One region of the Actimicrobium antarcticum genome, then DNA from elsewhere that is predicted to be linked to it. Evidence: predicted binding sites of a transcription regulator. Region 1 holds the regulator's gene; the other holds the start of a gene.
The links. The regulator sigma-54, encoded in region 1, starts transcription at its own class of promoters, with help from an activator protein. The targets are predictions, from matches to a motif close to TGGCANGNAANCTGCTTT.
Positions count from the first base shown of each region.

Region 2: a site for sigma-54 is predicted at 2,710-2,727, ahead of nirB (nitrite reductase large subunit NirB). Genes of this name have one in related genera too.

Region 1 is NZ_BAAAZE010000014.1:85,141-92,841, reverse strand. It holds gene ABD720_RS17160 (enoyl-CoA hydratase/isomerase family protein) at 1-77, opposite strand, end outside; gene hpf (ribosome hibernation-promoting factor, HPF/YfiA family) at 195-551, opposite strand; gene ABD720_RS17150 (RNA polymerase factor sigma-54) at 668-2,149, opposite strand; gene lptB (LPS export ABC transporter ATP-binding protein) at 2,162-2,905, opposite strand; gene lptA (lipopolysaccharide transport periplasmic protein LptA) at 2,914-3,468, opposite strand; gene lptC (LPS export ABC transporter periplasmic protein LptC) at 3,514-4,122, opposite strand; gene ABD720_RS17130 (KdsC family phosphatase) at 4,119-4,673, opposite strand; gene ABD720_RS17125 (KpsF/GutQ family sugar-phosphate isomerase) at 4,673-5,719, opposite strand; gene ABD720_RS17120 (monovalent cation:proton antiporter family protein) at 5,814-7,701, shown strand, end outside.
Region 2 is NZ_BAAAZE010000012.1:3,817-11,517, forward strand. It holds gene nirD (nitrite reductase small subunit NirD) at 1-54, opposite strand, end outside; gene nirB (nitrite reductase large subunit NirB) at 68-2,596, opposite strand; gene ABD720_RS14385 (leucine-rich repeat-containing protein kinase family protein) at 2,909-4,255, opposite strand; gene ABD720_RS14390 (DMT family transporter) at 4,571-5,437, shown strand; gene ABD720_RS14395 (GSU2403 family nucleotidyltransferase fold protein) at 5,455-6,405, opposite strand; gene ABD720_RS14400 (hypothetical protein) at 6,906-7,304, shown strand.

The sequences.
Region 1 (7,701 bases):
GAATTGAGGGCTTTGGGCCGGTCAAGCGTGATGTTGCCGATAGCGTTGGTTACTTGGGTCTGGATGAGTGCGGTCATGTTCTGGAGTCCATCGGATTACATTAAATTGCAGGCAAGTCAATTGCAGGCGATTAAAAAGGGCGCAATCAATGCGCCCCAGGTTCGTTCATGCCGGTTTGTCCGGCAGCAGATCAGTCAGGAGGAGGATATCTCGACAACCGGTTCAGGGATGTGTTTGATGGCGTCGTGCTGATGGTCCTGCAGTTTGGTTTTGTACTTGATGACCTGGCGATCGAGCTTGTCGATCAGCGCATCAATGGCGGCGTACAGGTCCTCGGCAATGCTTTCTGCATGCAGGTCCTTGCCGCGCACGTGCAGGTTGATTTCTGCTCGTTGCCGTTTTTCTTTTTCGGGGAGTTTATCTACAGTCAGGATGACAGCGATATCAATGACGTGATCGAAATGACGTTTGATGCGTTCCAACTTGCTTTGCACATATTCACGGATGGCAGGGGTCACTTCGAGATGATGTCCACTGATTGTGAGATTCATACGGCGCTCCTTTGAATAGTGCCGCTGGAGGTTCGTTTTGTACCCGGATGGGCACTGTCGAACACAACGACAGGTAAAACATGACAAATGAAACTACGGAAAAACTTGGAAGAAAATTACAGTGCCTTGCGCAGGTTGACGGATGGGATTTTCAGGGCTTCTCGATATTTTGCGACGGTGCGTCGTGCCACCACCATACCCTGTTCTCCCAGCATGTCTGCGATTTTGCTGTCAGAAAATGGAATCTTCGGGTCTTCAGCTCCTATCAATTGTTTGATGAGTGCCCGTATCGCCGTTGAGGACGCTTCGCCCCCGGCTTCAGTGGCGACATGGCTGCCAAAAAAGTACTTTAACTCGAACATGCCATGCGGGGTCAGCATGTATTTCTGGGTTGTCACACGGGAGATGGTGCTCTCGTGTAAACCCAGTGTATCAGCAATTTCGCGCAAGACAAGAGGGCGCATGGCGACCGCACCATGCGAGAAAAAGTTCCTTTGGCGTTCAACAATTGCCTGTGCCACGCGCAGGATCGTATCGAAACGCTGACGCATATTCTTGATCAGCCACTTCGCTTCCTGCAGCTGCGATGTCAGTGAACCATCGCCTTTATTCTGCTTCAGGATGTTCGCGTACAGGGCGTTGACGCGCAGGCGCGGCATCACGTCGTGGTTGAGCATGACCTGCCAGCCGGCGCGGGTATGCTTGACGATGACATCCGGCACCACGTAGTCCGAGGTGCCGCTGCCAAAGATCGCGCCGGGGTGCGGATTGCATTGCCGGATCACGCATTGTGCTTCGCGCAGGTCTTCATCGTCACAGTCCAGCGCCTTCTTGAGCTTGCTGAAATCACGCTGCGCAAACAGCGTCAGATAGTGTTCGACGATGTCCAGCGCCATGCGCCGGGTCACCATGGCAATGCCGGGAAAACGCCGGATCTGCAGTGCCAGGCATTCGGCGGCATTGCGTGCGCCGACGCCGGCAGGATCGAAGCTCTGCAGCAGTTTCAGGGCGATCGTCAGCTCGTCGGCGTCGATCGCCAGTTCGGCCGGCAAGCGCTCGTGGATCGCCTCCAGCGTGTCTTCCAGATAGCCGTTGTCGTTGAGTGCATCGATCATCAGTTCGACCAGTGCCCGGTCGCGCGGATTGCGTACGGTGACCCGCATCTGCTCCAGCAAATGATCGCGCAGCGTCAGTTCATGGGCTTCCAGCTGGGGTCGCGCATCGTCGTCTTCCGGCGCTTTGGAGGTGCGCGCAACGTCGTCGAAGGTCCAGTCCGATTCGCTGCTGGCGGCGCCTTCCGGTGCCTCGTTGCTGACCTCGGCAGGCGCTTCGCCGTCGCTGCTGGGAGGGGCGGCATTGGCATCCTCGCTGGCACCTTGCTGGCGAATGCCGTCGGCGCCGATGGCACCATCGGCGAGCAGGCGTACCGAATGATCCAGCGGATCGTCGAGCCGTTCCAGTAGCGGATTGTCGGTCAGCATCTGCTCCAGTTCCTGATGCAGTTCCAGCGTGGATAACTGCAATAGCCGTATCGATTGTTGCAGTTGCGGTGTCAGCGCAAGATGCTGTGAGGTGCGGAGCTGGAGGGATTGTTTCATCGTGGTCCGGGCCTACATCCGGAAGTGTTCGCCGAGATACACCCGGCGTACCGACTCGTTGGCGATGATGTCATCCGGGCGTCCGCTGGCCAGGACAGCACCCTGGTTGATGATGTAGGCGCGGTCACAGATGCCCAGCGTTTCGCGCACGTTGTGGTCGGTGATCAGGACGCCGATGCCGCGTTCTTTCAGGAACCGCACGATGCGCTGGATTTCGATCACGGCAATCGGGTCGACGCCGGCGAACGGTTCGTCCAGCAGCACGAAGCGCGGATTGGTCGCCAGCGCACGCGCAATTTCGACGCGACGTCGTTCACCGCCGGACAGGGACAGAGCCTGGTTGTCACGCAGCTTGTCGATTTGCAGATCCTGCAGCAAGGTGTCAAGGCGCTGATCGATGACTTGCCGGCTCAGTGGTTTGCCTGCCTCGCGCTGTAATTCGAGTACCGCGCGAATATTGTCCTCGACGCTCAGCTTGCGAAACACCGACGCTTCCTGCGGCAGGTACGACAGACCCAGCATCGCCCGCTGGTGGATGGGCAGGCGCGAAATGTCGACGCCGTCCAGCCGGATCTCGCCAGCGTCCGATGGGACCAGGCCAACGATCATGTAAAAGGAGGTGGTCTTGCCGGCACCATTCGGGCCGAGCAGGCCGACCACTTCGCCGCTGCCTACCTCCAGCGCGACATCGCTGACGACCTGCCGTACGCCGTAACTTTTCTTCAGACCGCTGACGATCAGTTTGCTGGCAGTCATCTCGGCCGTCATTTGGCGGCACCCGGCGTACGTGGCTGGATCACGGCCTTGATGCGACCCGCGCCGGCCTTGCTGTCGGGGCCAGTCGCAGTGTTGTTGACCGAAAAAAATTCGCTGCGGCTGTCATACGAAATGAATTCGCCTTCGACTTCATCGGTCGGCTTGGTGCCGTCGAGTCGACGCATCTTTGCCTTTGAAAAAAGTTTGACCAGCTCGGTCTTGCCATCGTATTCGATCCGTTCGGCTTCACCTTCGATCCACAGGTCGGGTCCGCCATCGCGTTTTTGGCGGAAACTGGCCAGGCTGCCGGGCGCAGCGTACAGCGTGGCGAACTGGTAACCGGCAGCGTCCTGGGTGACGACGACGCGTGCGGCTTTCATCAGCAATGTCCCGCGCGTGACAATCACTGCGCCAGTGAAGGTATTGATTTGCTTGACATCGTCGTACGCCATCTGATCGGCGTCGACCACGGTGGGTTTGCCGGAGTCTGCCTTCTCAGCATGCACGATCGGCACGATGGCGATATTGAGCATGAGCATAACGAGGGGAAAAAGCGATTTCATGGAGGGTCCTGTTTGAATCATTCTAAGGAAAGCGCAGCGACGAAATCAGCGCGCAGCCGAGGGTGGAAATACCCCGTGCACGCGGTGCGACAAGTCGAGCTGTCGGGTCGCATTATTGGCGACCATTCCCGTGCCTCGCAACTGCGTTTTGCCTAGCGTCATGTCGACTGGTTTGTCGGTCTTCATCACATCGTCTTCAGGCAGCAGCAGCAAATAGGGCGATGTCATGTGGAACAGCTGGGTGTCACGCGAGGGCGGCCGGTCGACCACCACGTTGCCGATCATTTGCACTTCCGTATTGTCCTTGCTGACCAGCGCGCGGTCGGACGTCATCACCATCGGCGGTCGACCGGTGGTCAGGTTGTGGATGACGGGACGGGTGATTTCGTGCGAATCGTCGACCGGACTGTGGGTGAGCCGGTCACCCGAAATATTGTAGCGGCCGGTCTGTGACTTCGCCATTTTGACGAACGTGAAATGCGTCACGTAATAGTCGGGCGCTGTTCGCGCCGGTTCGGTGATGCCTGCGAGGCCGCTCTTGCGCAGCACTTCGATCAGCCAGAAACTACCCAGCACCAGCGTCACGCTCAACGCAATCAGCAGGCCCAGCCGGAAGCGGTTGGCAGCCTTCGCGCCGTTGCTGCTGTTACTCACGCCAGATACGGCGCTAGCGCCGCCTCATAGTTGCCCTGTGCGCGCAAAATGAAATCGCACAGCTCGCGCGCCGCACCGCCACCGCCATGCGCCGTGGTCACGTGGTGCACGCGCTGGCGTACTTCGTGGTGACCGTTGGGTACGCTGGCGGCAAAGCCGACACGTAGCAGGACCGGCAAGTCGATCACATCGTCACCGATAAAGCCGCACTGCCCGGCACTGAATCCTGTCGTCAGCAGCAACTGCTCGAAGCTCGCGCGCTTGTCATGGCTACCCTGGATCACGTGCGTGATGCCGAGGTCGCTCGCGCGCCGCTGTACCAGTGCCGACTTGCGCGCACTGATGATGGCCGTGGCGACGCCCGATTGCTGCAACAGCCTGATGCCCTGGCCATCCAGGACATTGAAGGTCTTGATCAGTTCACCGTCGGCGCCGAAATGCAGGCTGCCATCGGTCAGGATGCCGTCGACGTCGAAAATCATCAGGCGGATTTGCGCTGCGCGTGAGGTCGCGTTCGCGGTTGCATTTGCTTCGGTCAGGATCGACGGCATCAGATCACCTTGGCCCGGGTCAGGTCATGGATATGCAAGGCACCGACCAGGACGCCGGTGGCATCGGCTACCAGCAGCTGATTGATGCGGGACTCTTCCATGATGCGCACTGCATCGACCGCCAGCTGGTCCGGGCCGATGGTGCGCGGATCGGCATGCATGACGTCAGCAATCGACAGTCTGGTGAAGTCCTGCACATGCGCGATCAGGCGGCGCAGGTCGCCGTCGGTAAAGACGCCGATCGGCCGGAAATCAGCATCGACGACCGCCGTCATCGCCATGCCCTTGCGGGTCATTTCGGCCAGTGCGAGGGATAACGACACGCTCGCCAGCACCGCAGGAATCTGCTCGCCGCTGCGCATCACATCATGCACGTGCGTCAGCAGGCGGCGGCCCAGCGCGCCACCCGGATGCGAGCGGGCAAAGTCTTCCTCGCGAAAGCCGCGTGCGTCCAGTAATGCCACGGCCAGCGCATCGCCCAGTGCCAGTGCCGCCGTCGTGCTGGCGGTCGGCGCGAGGTTAAGCGGGCAGGCTTCCTTGTCCACCGCCACGTTCAGATGCACGGTCGCCAGGCGTGCCAGGCTGGAATTGTCGTGGCCGGTCATCGCAATCAAGGTCGCGCCCATGCGCTTGATGATGGGCACGATCGCCATCAGTTCGGCGGTTTCACCGGAATTCGAAATGGCCACGAAGGCATCATCCTGCGCCACCATGCCGAGGTCACCATGGGCTGCTTCGGCCGGGTGGACAAACAGTGCCGGGGTGCCGGTCGAGGCGAGGGTGGCGGCGATCTTGCGGGCGATGTGACCGGATTTTCCGATACCGGAAATCACCACGCGGCCGGTACAATTGCGCAGTAATTCGACGGCCTCGGAAAACCGTACACCGGCGGCGCCGTTGAGTCGGTCTTTCAGCGCAAGCAGCGCATCGGCTTCAATCTGCAGGGTTTCGCGGCCGAGCTGCAATGCGCGCCCAGCGCGGGCTGCGTGGGCGGCGTGGTCGGCGTCCAACGCCTCGGGAACTGGTTTTTGATGGGGTACACTCATGCCCGAAAGTATAAACGAATTACCAAAGCAAAAAATCTGCCAGCCGTAACTAAAAAATCGCCTTGCGTTCGCTTAAAGGATATCTTCGCTCCCCATGCATTCCGCGCTAGAACTCACTTTGCTGCTACTCGGCGCCGCCGTCCTCGGTGTGGTTGCCTTTCGCATGATGCATTTGCCGCCGATGCTGGGCTACCTCGCGGTCGGCATCGTGATCGGTCCGCACGGCCTTGGCTGGGCCGAAGACACCAGCACGACGCACACACTGGCCGAGTTTGGTGTGGTGTTCCTGATGTTCTCGATCGGGCTGGAGTTTTCCTTGCCGAAGCTGGTATCGATGCGGCGTACCGTGTTCGGCCTTGGCATGGCGCAGGTGCTGCTGACAATTCTGGCGACGATGGTGTGCGGCTGGGGCACCGCCCGCTTGCTGCCGCAGGTGGCCGATATCAGCTGGGGTGCCGCCTTTGCGCTGGGCGGCGCACTGGCCATGTCGTCGACGGCGATCGTCTCGAAACTGCTGACCGAACGGCTGGAACTCGAAAGCGAACATGGCCGTCGCATCATCAGCATCCTGCTGTTCCAGGACCTGGCGCTGGTGCCCTTGCTGATCCTCGTGCCGGCGCTGGCGCAGGCACCGGAAGATATCGCCGTCACGCTTGGCTGGGCCACGCTCAAGGCGGTCGGTGTGCTGGTCCTGCTGCTGGTCATCGGCCAGAAGCTGATGCGCAACTGGTTCCGGGTCGTGGTCAAGCGACGCTCGCAGGAATTGTTCATGCTGAACTTGCTGCTGATCACGTTGGGGGCGGCCTGGATCACCGAAAAGGCCGGCCTGTCGCTGGCCCTGGGCGCGTTCGTGGCCGGCATGCTGATTTCCGAAACCGAATACAAGCACCAGGTCGAAGAAGACATCAAGCCGTTCCGGGATGTCCTGCTCGGCTTGTTCTTCATCACCATCGGCATGCTGCTCAATGTCCGGCTGGTGCTGGAAAACTGGTGGCTGGTGTTGCTCCTGCTGGCTGCGCCCGTCCTGTTGAAGTTCGTCCTCATCACCGGGCTGGCCCGCCTGTTCGGTGCCTCGACCGGCGTGGCATTGCGCACCGGATTGGCACTGGCGCAGGCGGGGGAATTCGGTTTCGTGCTGCTCAATCAGGTCGGCGGATTGGGACTGATCGATCCGTTCATCGTGCAGCTGATCCTGGCGTCGATGGTGCTGTCGATGCTGATTGCCCCGTTCATCCTGGCCAAATCCGACGCCATCGTCATGAAGCTGTCGGCCAACGAATGGATGATGCAATCGGTCGCGCTGACCCAGACCGCCGCCCGTACCATGAAGACCCAGAAGCACGTGATCATCGCCGGCTTCGGTCGCAGCGGCCAGAGCCTGGCGCGCTTGCTGGAAGAGGAAGGCATCCAGTATCACGCGCTCGACCTCGATCCTGACCGGGTGCAGGAGGCGCAGGCATCCGGCGCCCACGTGTCGTACGGCGATGCGGCGCGCCGCGAGTCGCTGGTGGCAGCAGGTATCCATCGCGCGGCGGCACTGGTGGTGACGTATGCCAGTACGCCGTCGGCATTGAAGCTGCTGCATCTGGCGCATGAACTGGCACCGGCATTGCCCGTCATCGTGCGCAGTTATGACGATACCGACCTCGACCAGTTGCGTGCCGCCGGTGCTGCCGAAGTGGTGCCGGAAGCCATCGAAGGTAGCCTGATGCTGGCCTCCCATGCGCTGGTCATGCTGGGTGTGCCACTGCGCCGTGTGGTGCATCGGGTGCAAACTGCGCGTGACGAGCGCTATGCCTCGCTGCGGGGTTATTTTCACGGCACCAGCGACGCCGAAGACGATCCTGATCACCTGCATGTGCGCCTGCATTCGGTAACGCTGGGCAATCATGTGAAAGCGATTGGCAAGACACTGATCGCGATTAATCTGCAGGAGTTCGGCGCTGAAGTGACCGCGATCCGGCGCAGCAAGAATCGCATCG
Region 2 (7,701 bases), on a different contig from region 1:
GTCGTCAAGAGTACAGATCGCGTTCCAGGTGGTGATGCCGGATTCGATGGTCATGATGTAGTGCTCCTCAGGCGGCTTTGGCGATGATGGGGATGACTTTGCGCTCTTCGGGATTGGCAGGCCGGATCTGGCCACGCTCTTCAACGAAAACCACATTGGCATCCGGCTGGTCGCTGTTGACGAACTGGCGGAAACGCTTACGCGTCTCAGGGTCCGAGACGGCGTTCTTCCATTCGCATTCGTAGGTATCGACGACGTGCTGCATCTCGCTTTCGAGTTCTGCGGCCACGCCGAGTTTGTCGTTGACGACGACTTGCTTGAGGTAGTCGAGGCCGCCTTCGAGGTTGTCGCGCCAGACGCTGGTGCGCTGCAGGCGATCAGCGGTGCGGATGTAGAACATCAGAAAACGATCGATGGTCTGGATCAACGTTTCGCGAGACAGGTCCGAGGCCAGCAGTTCGGCGTGACGTGGCTTCATACCGCCATTGCCGCAGACGTACAGATTCCAGCCCTTGTCGGTGGCAATGATGCCGACGTCTTTGCCCTGCGCTTCGGCGCATTCGCGGGTGCAACCGGAGACGCCGAACTTGATTTTGTGCGGCGCCCGCAATCCCTTGTAACGGTTTTCGAGTGCGATGGCGAGGCCAATGCTGTCGTCGACGCCATAGCGGCACCAGGTCGATCCGACGCAGGATTTGACGGTGCGCAGCGACTTGCCGTAGGCATGGCCCGATTCGAAACCGGCGGCGATCAGTTCTTCCCAGATCGATGGCAACTGGTCGACGCGGGCGCCGAACATGTCGACCCGTGCGCCGCCGGTGATCTTGGTGTACAGGCCGAATTTTTTTGCGATCATGCCAACGGCAATCAACCCATCCGGCGTGACTTCGCCGGCCGGCATGCGCGGCACGACCGAATACGTGCCGTCTTTCTGGATATTGCCGAGGAAGTAGTCATTGGAATCCTGCAGCCCGGCGTGCTCCTTTTTGAGGACGAAGTCATTCCAGCACGACGCCAGAATGCTCGCCGCAACCGGCTTGCAAATATCGCAGCCGAGTCCGTGACCGTGGTTCGCCAGCAATGCGCCGAAGGTCTTGATGTTGCCAACACGAACCAGGTGATACAGCTCCTGGCGCGAATAGGCGAAGTGCTCGCACAGGTGGTTGTTGACGGCCATCCCCTGCTTCGTCATTTCGGCCTTCATGACCTGCGTGACCAGCGCCACGCAGCCACCGCAGGCGGTACCGGCCCTGGTGCAGGATTTCAATTCGGCGACCGTCGTGATGCCACCGGCAACCGCGTCGCAAAGCTGACCTTTGGAGACGTTATTGCAGGAGCAGATCTGGGCCGAGGCCGGCAAGGCATCCACGCCCAGGCCCGGTTTTGCCTCGCCGTCGCTTTGCGGCAGGATCAGGAATTCCGGGCTTTCGGGTAACGCAATCTTGTTCAACATCATCTGCAGCAGGGTGCCGTATTCACTGGCGTCCCCCACCAGCACGGCGCCCAGCAATTGGGTGCCGCACTCAGACACGACGATCTTCTTGTAGATCTGCTTGCGCTCATCGGTGAACTGGTAAGCACGGCTGCCGGCGGTACTGCCCATCGCATCACCGATGCTGGCGACATCCACGCCCATCAGCTTGAGTTTGGTGCTCATGTCGGCGCCGGCGAACTCGGCGACTTCGCCGGTCAGGTGGCGAGCAGCAATGCGTGCCATCTCGTAGCCCGGTGCAACCAGTCCGAAAATCTGGCCATTCCAGAGTGCGCACTCGCCGATCGCATAGATATCCGGGTCGGACGTGCGGCAGTTGTTGTCAATGGCGATACCGCCGCGAGGACCGACTTCCAGCCCGCACTGGCGGGCCAGGTCGTCACGCGGACGAATGCCGGCGGAGAAGACGATCATGTCCGTCTCGAGGTGGGTGCCATCGGCGAACACCAGTCGGTGCCGGGCATCCTGCCCATCGATGATCTCCAGGGTATTTTTCTGGGTATGCACGCCCACGCCCAGATCTTCGATGCGCTTGCGCAGCACGCGTGCCCCGGCATCGTCCATCTGCACCGCCATCAGGCGTGGCGAGAATTCCACCACATGGGTCTGCAGGTTCATGTCCCGCAGCGCCTTGGCGCACTCCAGTCCCAGCAACCCGCCACCGATGACCACGCCGCTGCGCGACCGGTTGCCGCATTCCAGCATGCCTTCGAGGTCTTCGATGGTGCGGTAGACAAAACAATCCTCGCGGTCCTTGCCGGGCAAAGGTGGCACGAACGGTGTCGAGCCGGTTGCGATGATCAACTTGTCATAGAACAGTGTTTCGCCGCTATTGACGGTGACTGATTTGGCGCGGCGATCGATCGACACGGCCCGGGTATTCAACTGCAGCAGCACGTTGGCGCGGTCAAAAAAACCGGGCGGTACCAGCGACAGGTCGTCGGCGGATTTTCCGGAAAAGAATTCGGACAGATGCACCCGGTCGTAGGCCGCCCGCGGTTCTTCGCACAACACCGTGACCTCCGCATCATGCAGGCCGTTGTCGGTGAGGCTTTCGAGGAACTTGTGCCCGACCATGCCGTGGCCAATGACGAGAATTTTCATGGGTGTTCCTTATTCGGTGATGTTGCCAGGAGCTTTATCGCTGTGCGCCATGACAGTGCAGGCTTGCATGCCGTGATTCAATGGCGGCGCTCAACACAGTGCGCAACGCATCCCTAGCAGTTAGCGTGCCCGCCAACGGACGTGACTTTTCTACAGCCAGTGGCCTGCGTGCATTGAAGTGGGTATTGGGACAGCGGTAACCGGCGTTAAATCAGTGCAGCTGAGCCAATTGGGTGCGCCGAAAGCGACACCGCACACGCCCGGAGCAGCGGCGCTTGCGCGCTGCTCCGGGCCTACACGGCAACATGCACTTCAACGTGCGCTTGCCTGATGCAATTCCGTGATGGCGAAAATTTCCTGAACAAGCTGCTCGAAAAGCGGGCGTTGCAAGTTATCTCTCTGCAAACAGCTGGCCGCCACTGCCGCTAGCCGCGCGATCACAATGTGATCATCTGACCGGACTTCGCAGCGTTCGACCAGCTCGTCGAGCAGACAACCAAAAGCACGGACTTCGAGCCGTTGCAAGGATAGTGCGATCGACGATCCGGTACCGAACAGTGATGCCGCGCCGAAATCCCCCAGCAGGACATTGCCGCCGCCGCAGTGCAGGATATTGTGGCCATACAAGTCCCCATGCAGGATACCCTGGGCATGCAGATGCATCGCCGCCGAGGCGATGCCCTGTGCGATTCCAAGGAGCGTAGCCGGATCAAAAACGGTGTCTGCCGAGTAGGTATCGCGGGTACAGGATGCCAGGCTGGGCGGGCCGGCCAGAATGCGGAACGCAGGATCAATCAATGGCATGACCAATCCACTGGCGCCGGCCGGATGATCGATCAGGGTTCCCGTGATCGCGATCAGCGCCGGATGCGCGCCTGCGGAGATGCACGCTGCCATCTCGCTCCGTGGCAATCCGTCGCTGGTCATCTCGCCCTTGAACAACTTGAGCGCCACCGCTCGCAGGCCATCGTCGCACTGATACTCCGCCCGGTAAATGATGCCGGAGGCGCCCTCACCCAGCTGATTGTGTACCTGCAATTGCGACCAGCGGATATCCGTTGTTCGGGACTCTGCCAGCGCGACGCGCTCGCGCTCTTCGCAGAACGGGTTGCCGGCAAAGGCGAGCCATGACAAGCGCGGCATCGAGAGTAACCAATCGGGCAGAGCGACGAATCGATTGGCAGAGATACGCAGCAATTCAAGTCGCGAGCAGTGCGACAACTGCACGGGTAGCGTACTTAACCGGTTACCGGCGAGCATCAGCTTCTGCAGTTGTGTGCAGCGGCCGATGTCTACGGGCATGTCTTCGATCTGGTTGTCGGTCAGGATCAGCCAGCGCAGTGTGGCCGGCAGCGCAGTGCCGGCTACCGTGCGAATGCGATTCGCCTTGAAACCGATCATGCTCAGTTGCGCACATTGCCCCAGGATTTCCGGTAGTGCGACAAACTGGTTGTTCGAGCAAAACAGGACGCGCAGCTTGTGCAAGCGCGGAAGATCATCCGGTAACGACGACAGCGCGTTGCCGGACAGATCGAGGATTTCCAGTGTGTCGGCCAGATCAAAAATTTCACGCGGAAACTCGGTCAGCCCACATGCCAGGTTCAGGCGTTGCGTGCCGATCAACTGACCGGAGCGTAGTTGTTCAAGGGTGTGGTTCACGGTGTGCCAGGTGCCTGCAAAAAAGTCAGGCCGCGAGTTTAGCAGTGGACGTGCGGCGAACGAATGCTGTGTATGGCCGCGCTGCATCGTCGAGCCATCGGAAAAGAGTCTCGGATCGGTTCAGCCATACCGCGACCATGCCCGGATACGTGCCTGGGCTCCGGTCGAAGGAGTACCATCTCCGGCCATCGAACGACCATATAAAAACAGAGACCCGATTATGCCGACACAGCCGTCCGTGACCCGTAAAACCCTGCTGAAAAATTTACTGCAACTTGCACGCGTGTCCGTCGCAGAGCTGCGCCGGAACAAGTCATGACTACGCCAGTCAAGGTGGTTTTTCTGACTGCGCTGGCGATGATTGCCTTTGCTGCAAATTCCATACTCTGCCGCATCGCATTGAAACAATCCGGCATTGATCCGGCGACATTCACGGTGATACGGATTACCGCGGGCGCGCTGATGCTATGGCTGATCGTGCGGCTGCGCCGCACTACTGCGACTAGCGGGAGCGCTGTGACATCGACCGGGAACTGGCGCTCGGCACTGGCCCTCTTCGTGTATGCCGCCGGATTTTCGTTTGCGTATATCAGTCTGTCTGCGGCGACCGGCGCCCTCCTTCTTTTTGGCGCGGTCCAGGCAACCATGATCAGCTACGGCCTCTGGTCTGGCGAACGCATAGGACGCTGGCAAGTTGCCGGCCTGACCCTGGCGTGCATCGGGATTGTTTTTTTGCTGCTGCCCGGACTATCGGCACCACCGCTGGCCGGTGCCCTGTTGATGGTCTGTGCCGGTATCGCCTGGGGCGTCTATTCGTTGCGCGCCAGAGGCGCAGGAGATCCGCTCCTGGTCACCGCCGGCAATTTCATGCGGGCAGTCCCGCTGGCGCTGGTCTTCGGCTTGACCATGCTGTCTCACAGTTCAGCCGATCCGACCGGCGTCGCCTACGCGATCATCTCGGGCGCCGTGGCGTCGGGACTCGGATACGCGATCTGGTACACCGCCCTGCGCGGATTGACTGCCAGCACCGCGGCAACCGTGCAACTAAGCGTACCGGTGCTGGCGACCGTAGGCGGCATGCTGTTTCTGGGCGAACCGATCACGCAGCGGTTCGTGCTTGCCTCGGTCGCGATTCTTGGGGGACTTGCGCTATTCGTTCTCAATGCACGTCGGCGGCGATGACACGCAAAACCGGCTAGTCAGTCGCTCGCCCATTGCGGCAAGTACTCACGCGTCACCTTGTCAACTGCGCTTGATTGCAAGGCATCGCGTCGACGCTTCAATGGGTCGCGTTCGCGCAATGTTCCCAGCCATTGCTTGAAGCGGACGAAGGCCATCGGCGCCAGGGTATTCATGCGCGCCATCTCGCCATTGGTCGCCACAATCACTGCAGAAAACGGTGGTGAATCCAGTAACTCTTGTGCACGCGGCGCTTGCGCCACCCAGAAATCGTCCTCGTCCTCGCTAAGCCGCACGGGATGCGGGTTGTCGGTCATTTGCTCGCGCCGAATGATATCCACCTCGAGTCCATCCTTGTTGACGGCAGTGTATTTCTGCGAATTCCGTATCCGAAACGTAGGGTCAACCTTGCGCAGCACACCGAGCATCGAGCTGTCGACCTGGCTCAAAGCAGTTGCAAAGGCAACGCGCTTGCGCACATCCCAGAGCAGATCAATGTCACGTGTAGCGAGTGCGTCGTCATCGAAGATCACGCCAGCTGCCGATTCGTACGCATAGAGCGCATGAGTTCCGACCACCCGGAAGTGCTCTCCCAGATTGGTTGACGCCAGCCGGTTCAGAATGTCAACGACCAGTGGCGCAACCCGCCCGACACGTAGTGCGCGGTTCATGCGTTTCTGCCTGCTCAGAGCGATAACCAGGCCAGCACGTCTTTCCTCGGCCAATTCTTTGCGCTGTCGAAATTTTGCGTAAATCGCTTCGGTCTCCGGAGATCGACGCCCCAGACTTTTCTCGCTACCGGAGGCGCTGGTCCGCACCAGATAGACGTCGCCCGGCGTCGAAGCGGCCCCTTTGTGCCAGTACATGCCACCGCGAACCTGGGCAGCTTCGACGACGGCTTCTTCGTAGGCTTCAAAAGTCGCTACAGCATCAATATATTGACGCATGGCGTCGGCGGATCGTTCTAGCATCGGAGAACTTTCGGTGTTTTATTCCAGTTTTTTACTTTATACCGAATATTTATATAAATCAACGACTTGAATCATTTTTTAAAGACCATTAAGCATCCGGCATCTCTTCGAGTGTATGGTGAATCAGTCGCAGCACTAAGCTGCACGAAATAGTGCCATCGCCGCAATCAACGCTGGTTCAGGATGCGGTTCGGATGACATCTGCGGCTCGCCGGCATTCCTTCTTTATTCAGATTTCAACATGCCGATCTTTTGCCGCAAAATGGAACCACATGGAATCAAATGGCGACCCATCTCTACCTGGCATTGTGTGTCAGGCCAGCGGCAACGTCACTTGCCGCGGCATCGACAATCCTTTAAGCCAGCAAGAGAGACGCGTGAACCGGTACGCCACGCCGCATCTGCACTAGCTATCTGCAGCAACCGACTCGCCGAACAAATGGACTTTTTCAAGCACGAGATTGACAGACGTTGATTTAGCCTTTTTTAAGGACATCACTATGTTTCGCATCCTGACTCGAAAAATTGCACCGGAGATTGCCAAAGCCGTTACCAAAAATGCCATGAAGTTTGGCGCAGACTTTGTTCAGGGAGCGGCCGAAAACGAGTTAAAGGATGTGCTCAAGTTGCCCAATGCGCAGACAGGCAAACCGAATCTGGGTGGTGCGATGGCCAGCATTTTGCGTGAGCAATATAAAAACGGCGGGTCGAAGTCAAAAGCTGTGATGGACACCGCCATGAAATCCAGCCCAGCCGTCATCGAGTCCACACCGCAAATCAATGCAGCCTCACTGCATGCCTATCGCGCAAAAGCAGCCTCGGTGAATTACGCCCCTACCTATACCTCTGTAGGCACGCAGGCATTTATTTCCACGCATGGCAAAGAGACTAAAAGCTAGCCCGTACCGTCGATTATTCTGATCATCGCTGCGGCAGTTGTCCGGTTGCTGGCCGTGGCTGTTCAAGATCAGGGAATCAGCGTACCGAATTGGTCGAGGCCGGAGCCGGATTTGAGACCGGCTTTGCGTGGCAATGGTAATCGCGGGGTACTTCACGGCCCAAAAATGGCGGTTTCCGGAACCGCGCTCCAAAGCTTCATCCGTGTTTCCTGCCGGAAGCCGGTCGCGTCGTGCCGACCAAATAAGTTATGCCCAATTTCTGTGAATAACATTGTGCATAACCCTATGTAGTGCTTCCGAACGCCAGCATGCAGGCCAGTTGTCAATGCTGCCTTTTATTTCAGCAGCCTCGTTGAGTTGATCGCCGAGACTGCGTGGAATCACCGTCACGCTCCTG